2 linked regions of the Catenuloplanes indicus genome follow. The protein of the gene in region 2 interacts with the protein of the main gene of each other region in a pairwise test. Links are inferred from orthologs where the notes say so. Each region holds a gene or a part of one and is shown on either strand. Other genes may lie near its edges. The genes, in order: ung and J2S42_RS28325.

Region 1 (3,248 bases), 2.1 Mb from region 2 along the record:
GTTGCGGGTGGCCGGCGGGAGTGGCGTGGTGGCTCGATTCGTCCGACAGCGTTATCGCAGCCTGGAGGAAGGGCAAGCATGAGTTCGGCGTCATCGTCCTCGTCGTCTCTGGTTTCGTCGGTCTTCACCCCCAAGGTCGGGAAACGCGCCGGGATCATCGGCGCCGTGGTCGGGCTCGCCGCCGCCGGCATCGCGGCCGGGGTCGCCGCCGAGCGGACCATCGTGCGCCGCACCAAGCGGGGCACGATCGATCCGTACGCGGATGAGAAGTTCGGCGAGCAGCCCTACGACGAGTCCTTCATGATCACCGCGCCGGACGGCACCGACCTGCACGTCGAGGTGCTCGACCCGGTCGACGGGCTGGAGGTCGAACCGGACTTTCCCGGTGCGCCCGGTGCTGACCTGGAGGCCGAGCCCACGATCGTCTTCGTGCACGGCTTCTGCCTGGACATGGGCACGTTCTACTTCCAGCGCAAGGAGCTGGTACGGCGCGGCGACTACCGGATGGTCTTCTACGACCAGCCGGGGCACGGCCGCTCCGGCAAGCTGGAGTCCGGCGACTACCACCTGGAAGCGCTGGCCGAGTCGCTGAACGCGGTCATCGAGGCCACCGTGCCGACCGGCCCGATCGTGCTGGTCGGCCACTCCATGGGCGGCATGACGATCATGGCGCTGGCCGAGCGGTACCCGGACCTGCTGCGCACCCGGGTGTCCGGCGTCGTGCTGATGGCCACGTCCGGCGGCAAGCTGGAGGAGGCCCGGCTGTCGCTGCCGTCGCTGGCCGCGCGGGCCGGTGCGCCGTTCCTGCCGGTCGTCACCCGGACCACCCGGCTCACCGGCAGCGTCATCGACCGAGCCCGGCTCGCCTCCTCCGACCTGGCCTGGCTGCTCACCCGCCAGTTCGGCTTCGGCGGCAGCGCGCCCAGCCCGGCGCTGGTCACGTTCGTCGAGTCGATGAACTCGCACACCACGGCAGACACGGTCACGCGCTATCTGCGGACGATCTACACGCATGACCGGTTCCCCGCGCTGGACACGCTGCAGGACATCCCGACGCTCGTGATCGCGGGCGACAAGGACCAGATCCTGCCGGTCACCCACTCGCGTGAGATCGCCCGCCACCTGCCGAACGCGGAGTTCATCGAAATCCCGGACAGCGGGCACGTGGTCATGCTGGAGCACGCTGACGAGGTGAACGCCGCGCTCATCTCCTTCCTGGAGAAGCTGTGACGGTTCTGTCGCACCCGTCCGATACGGTGCGACCGCACGTCCCGTAGTTCCCCTGTGGAGGAGTCGCCAGCATGTCCCTCGACCTCGTCAGCCTGCTGCCCGCGCCGTGGCAGGCCGTCCTCGCCCCGCACCTGGACGCGGAGCGGACCCGCAAGCTGGGCGAGTTCGTCGCGGGGGAATATGCGTCGCAGACCGTCTACCCCCCGGTCGAGGACCTGTTCACGGCATACCGGCTGTGCCCGCCGGAGCGGGTGCGCGTGCTGCTGCTCGGCCAGGACCCGTACTTCAAGGCCGGCCAGGCACACGGCATGAGCTTCAGCGTCCGCGAGGGCGTCCGGGTGCCCCCGTCGCTGCGCAACGTCTTCAAGGAGATCGCGGCCGACGTCGGCGCGGGCATGCCCACCACCGGCGACCTGACTCCGTGGGCCGAGCAGGGCGTCCTGCTGCTCAACTCGATCATGACGGTTCGCGAGGGGAAGGCCGGTTCGCACGCGAAGAAAGGCTGGGAGGAGTTCACGGACGCCACCATCAGCGCCGTGAACGAGCTGGACACGCGCGTGGTCTTCATGCTGTGGGGCAGCTACGCCCGGAAGAAGGCCGCACTGGTCACCAACCCGCAGCACGTGGTGCTGGAGGCCGGCCACCCGAGCCCGATGAACCCGGCCGGTTTCCTCGGCACCCGCCCGTTCAGCGCCTGCAACAAGGCCCTCGCGGACGCCGGCCTCACCCCGATCGACTGGTCGCTCACCCCGGCCTGATCTGCCCGTCCAGCACCGCCACCCGGCCGTCACGGGGCCACTCCGGCAAGTGGTAGTCCGAGCGTGATGCGGGACAGCGCGTCCAGCGCCGTCCCGCCACGATCCCAGTAGCCGAGGTGCCCGGCGTCGGCCTGGCTGGGGAAGACGCGGGCGCCGAAATCCGGGTCCGCGGGGTTGTGCCCGTGCCACAGGTCGTCCTCCGGCCGGCCGTAGGCGAGGGCCGCGCCCGCGCCCGGCACCGCGGCCGCGAGCGCGGCATCCGTCACCGCGGCGACCGGTGACACCGGCGCGTGCTGGATCGGGTCGGTGATCGAGGTACTGGCCCAGACCTCGGACACGCGCAGCTGTGTCGCGTGCTCCACCCCGGCACCGGGTGAGGCGAGCAGCACCAGTGCGTCGGCGTCCAGCCCGTGATCGCGGGCGGTCACGCCGGTGACCAGGGTGCCGTAGCTGTGGCCCAGCACCACCTGCCGGGCCGGGTCGCCCTCGTGCGACGCCCGCAACCCTTCCTGGAACTGGTGCAGCGCGGGCGCCGCATCCCGCGCCGGTGCGGCGGACACGGCCTCGTCCAGGAAGTCCGGTGCGTCGTAGTCCAGCCAGAGCACGGCCGCGGTACGTCGCGCCGGGTCCAGCTCGGTCGCGGCCTCGGCAACCCGCGCGGCCCGGTCCAGCTCACCACCGGCCGAGGCGAGATCGCTGGTCATGCCGGGCACGTAGGTCACCACGGCCGCGCTGCGGTCCGGATCGCCGACCGCCACGATCGCCCGGCCGTCCCGCGACGGGTCGAAGCGCACCAGGTAACGCGGCGGATCCGCGTCCGCGGACACCCGCTCGGCCAGCCGCTCCAGCGACCCGATGAGCGCGGTGTCCCGCGCGTAGGCTGCGTCGCCCGGGATCACGCCACGCAGGTCGGCACCGGTCAGGCTGACGCCGCCGGACGCCGCGCCGCTGCGCAGCCCGTCCACCGGGAGGCCGAGGCGGGCCGCCTCCAGCGCCAGGTCCAGCAGCGCGCGGTTGGCCAGGTCACGAGCGGTGATCGGCACCCCGTCCAGCCCACCGACCAGCGTCGGCTCGTGCCGGATCAGCCACCGCCGCTGCGCCGGGGTGAGCGAGTCCCACCACGCGCGCGTGGTGGCCGGCGACGCGTCCGGCCCGGGCCGGTGCCCCGGCGGCACGCTCTCCCACCCGTGACCGGCCGCACCGCTCAGCTCCGCGAGCCGGACCGCCGCCTCCGCGTCCGCGACCGCCGCCGCACGCAGC
Region 2 (3,316 bases):
GTAGCTAAGCTTAGGCAGGCCGCATTGACGCGTGCGTTGAAGGGTGAAGGAATTCCGCTATTACTGGAGGAGGGTACAGCAAGAGATTTGCTTCCTAGCTCGCCGGTTGTTCAGAGTGGCTACCCTTGGAAATTGCCCGAAGGTTGGCTTTGGGCTAAATTGGGCGACCTTTTCAAGGTCTATGTCGGGACCACGCCGAGCCGCAAGGAGCCCTCTCTGTGGTCTGGTTCCGTCCCTTGGGTATCCAGTGGTGAAGTGAATTTCAGTCGAATTTCTGAAACTCGTGAGAAAATTTCACCGAGCGCGGTGGGAAACTGGGAGACGAGGGTTCACCCGCCAGGAACGGTCATGATTGCCATGATCGGTGAAGGGAAAACGCGAGGGCAGGTCGGAATCCTTGATATTGAAGCGGCGCACAACCAAAATTGTGCATCGATCCGCGTTTCGGAAACCCGTGTCCTTCCCGAGTACGTTTTTCTGGCGCTGGAGCAGCGTTATCTTGAGTCGCGTAGAGCAAGTTCGGGAGGGAATCAACCCGCCCTGAACAAAGCAAAGGTGGAGGCCATTCAGATTCCTCTGCCACCCCTCGCTACCCAGCGCCATATCGTTGCTGCTATCGAAGAATTCAGCGTGATGGCCACCCACTTCCATTCGGTGATTGAAGGCTCTTTGAGTAAGGCATCCTCCTTGCGTCGCTCTATTTTGACTCACGCCTTCGGCGGCAAAATTGCACCCCAAGATTCCGCCGATGAGCCTGCGGTCAGTCTTTTGGGGCGTAGCGGTCAGCAGCATGGGATCCGGTTCAATAGACCCAAGCGTGCAGGTCGATCAACAGGGCCTGGGGGGCGAGAAGAGGTTCCACCTCCACCGCATTCAAGCCAAACGTCCGTTTTGGCCACTCAGCAGGAGTTGCCGCTGTGACGCTTCCCGCTTCGGCTGTCGCTCGTGCCAGAACAAATAACCTTGTTGCAAAATTGTGGAACTATTGCAACGTCCTCCGAGATAATGGTCTATCCACGATTGATTATGTGGAGCAGCTCTCATATCTGCTCTTCCTGAAGATGGTTGACGAGATTTCAACCGACCCGTTCACGGAGGATGAGGCAAAAGCGGTCGTGCCTTCGGGCTATAACTGGAGGTCACTGGCGAGCCTTAAGGGCTACGAGCTTGAAATGCATTATCGTAATATTCTAAACGAGCTGGCGAGGAATCCCGGAACCACGCTCGGCACTATTTTCGCGAAGGCCCAGAATCGGATCACCGAGCCGTCGCTACTTGAGAAACTCGTGATCGATTTAATCGGCCGGGAAGAATGGACCGTTCAGGGCGCTGACCTAAAGGGTGACGCTTATGAAGGTCTACTCGCCAAAGGTGCTGAGGATACCAAGACCGGCGCTGGCCAGTACTTCACCCCACGAGCACTGATCGACGCCATGGTCGATGTGATGCAACCGGGGCCGGACGACACAATCACCGATCCTGCATGCGGAACCGGCGGCTTTCTCATTGCTGCTCATCATTACATTCGCGAGCACCACATGCAGTACCTTTCGCGCGAGCGGCGTCTAGCGCTTGGAGCTGGGAGGATCTGGGGTAACGAGCTAGTCACCGGGACTGCACGACTGGCGGCGATGAACATGCTGCTGCACGGTATCGGCGACGCTGATGGGCCTTCATTGATCACTGTCGGAGACGCACTCGCCGAACCGCCCAAGAAGCACGCCTCCCTGGTTCTTGCCAATCCGCCGTTTGGCAAGAAGTCGGCCATCACGGTTATCGGCACGGACGGCAAGGCCGACAGGGAGGACATCTCCTACGACCGGCAGGACTTCCGCGCTACCACCACGAATAAGCAGCTCAACTTCCTTCAGCACATCATGTCGTTGTTGGAGATGAATGGGCGAGCCGCGGTCGTTCTTCCAGACAACGTGCTGTTTGAAGGCGGTGCCGGGGAGAAGGTGCGCCGACGGCTGCTCGACGAGTTCGACTTGCACACAATTTTGCGCTTGCCCACCGGGATTTTCTACGCCGGTGGCGTTAAAGCCAACGTCCTCTTCTTCGAGAAAAAGCCGCCGCGCAGCGGCGGAGTGCCCAACACAACGAAGCTCTGGGTGTACGACTTTCGAACGGCTAAGCACTTCACCCTTAAGCAGCACCCGCTCCGCCGAGCCGACCTGGAGGAGTTCGTTCAGGCATATTTACCAGGGAGGCCACGCGCCGGGCGTGAGGAGTCGGAGCGGTTCAAGTGCTTCGACTATGCCGAACTCATTGCCCGCGACAAGGTCAACCTCGACATCACCTGGATGCGCGATCCTGCGCTCGACGATGCCGACAGCCTGCTACCGCCCGATGTGATCGCTCAGGAGATCATCGAAGACCTCCAGGCCGCACTGAACGAGTTCGCCGCGATCGCGGAAGCGCTCGGTGCGGAGGTGCCGGCTGACGCCGAGATGATCGAGGAGCCAATGGCCTACTGATCCACAATGGACTTGCGCCCACCCCGCCCCAGCCGGAAGGCTGATTGCAGTCAATCGAAGGGCGGGGTGGGTCAGTGGTTCGTGAGTATCCGCAGACGCGTGAGTTCCAGGCGTTCAAGACCAACATCGAGTACGCCAGGAAGATGGTCGTAGCCGGGCAGAGCCTGGCAGCCTTCCAGTCCCCGATCCTTGACATCGGCGACTTCTACCGCGCCGCTTGGGTGCAGGCTGTCGGCGCTATCGACCATTGGTTTCACGAGGAGTTGTACCGGCGCGTGGCGGAACTTGCCGCTCAAGACGGTCCCGGAATGCCCTACCAGCTCACCGCCTTCGAGCTTCCGCTCAGGAGGGTGGAAGAGGTTCGGCGAGGAACCACAACCCTTGCCGATGCGGTGTCCGAGCAAGTGCGTTTGAAGTGGGGCAACGTCGCCCTGCAAAACCCTCGGAAGATCGGCGAGGCGCTCAAGCTAGTAACCGAGGAGAACGTCTGGGTCAAGGCAGCCGGCCAGATCAACGAGTGGACCCATGGCCGGACCGCGATGAACGAGCAGGCGCTGAAGAGGCGGTACATCGCCATCACCGAGCGTCGGAACAAGATCGCTCATGAGGCCGATCTGGTCGATGGAAGCCTTCATGAGCGGCGAGCCATCACCGACGCAGAGGTCACCGACGCGATCAATTGGATCGAGCGTATCGCTCTGGCCATCGCCACTGTTCTTGGGTAAGGGGAGGGGGGCGGCCGTGCCTACGCCGATCGTTACGGATGAATCGGAGCGCTTCACAAACCAAGCTGACCTAGAGCCTGTTCGCAACGGCCAACTAGCTGTTGCCGCAGCTCG

Evidence for each region.
Region 1: the proteins of J2S42_RS28325 (region 2) and ung interact in binary tests that used the Escherichia coli proteins (3 or more experiments, as listed by UniProt). The link is inferred for Catenuloplanes indicus from one-to-one orthologs.

What each region holds. Positions count from the first base shown.
Region 1 is NZ_JAUSUZ010000001.1:4,196,749-4,199,996, forward strand. The notes cover bases 213-3,144. They hold ung (uracil-DNA glycosylase), read left to right. Parts: upstream 213-1,301; coding sequence 1,302-1,988; downstream 1,989-3,144. Other genes in these bases: J2S42_RS18805 (alpha/beta fold hydrolase), read left to right, coding at 213-1,230; J2S42_RS18815 (alpha/beta hydrolase), read right to left, coding at 2,018-3,144. In the rest of the region: more of J2S42_RS18805, read left to right, coding at 109-212; more of J2S42_RS18815, read right to left, coding at 3,145-3,248. UniProt on the Escherichia coli protein: Excises uracil residues from the DNA which can arise as a result of misincorporation of dUMP residues by DNA polymerase or due to deamination of cytosine.
Region 2 is NZ_JAUSUZ010000001.1:6,247,405-6,250,720, forward strand. Bases 198-3,197 are described here. They hold J2S42_RS28325 (type I restriction-modification system subunit M), read left to right. Parts: upstream 198-917; coding sequence 918-2,477; downstream 2,478-3,197. Other genes in these bases: J2S42_RS28320 (restriction endonuclease subunit S), read left to right, coding at 198-921; J2S42_RS28330 (hypothetical protein), read left to right, coding at 2,552-3,197. Also shown: more of J2S42_RS28320, read left to right, coding at 1-197; more of J2S42_RS28330, read left to right, coding at 3,198-3,202; J2S42_RS28335 (3-methyladenine DNA glycosylase), read right to left, coding at 3,256-3,316. UniProt on the Escherichia coli protein: The subtype gamma methyltransferase (M) subunit of a type I restriction enzyme. The M and S subunits together form a methyltransferase (MTase) that methylates A-2 on the top and A-3 on the bottom strand of the sequence 5'-AACN(6)GTGC-3'.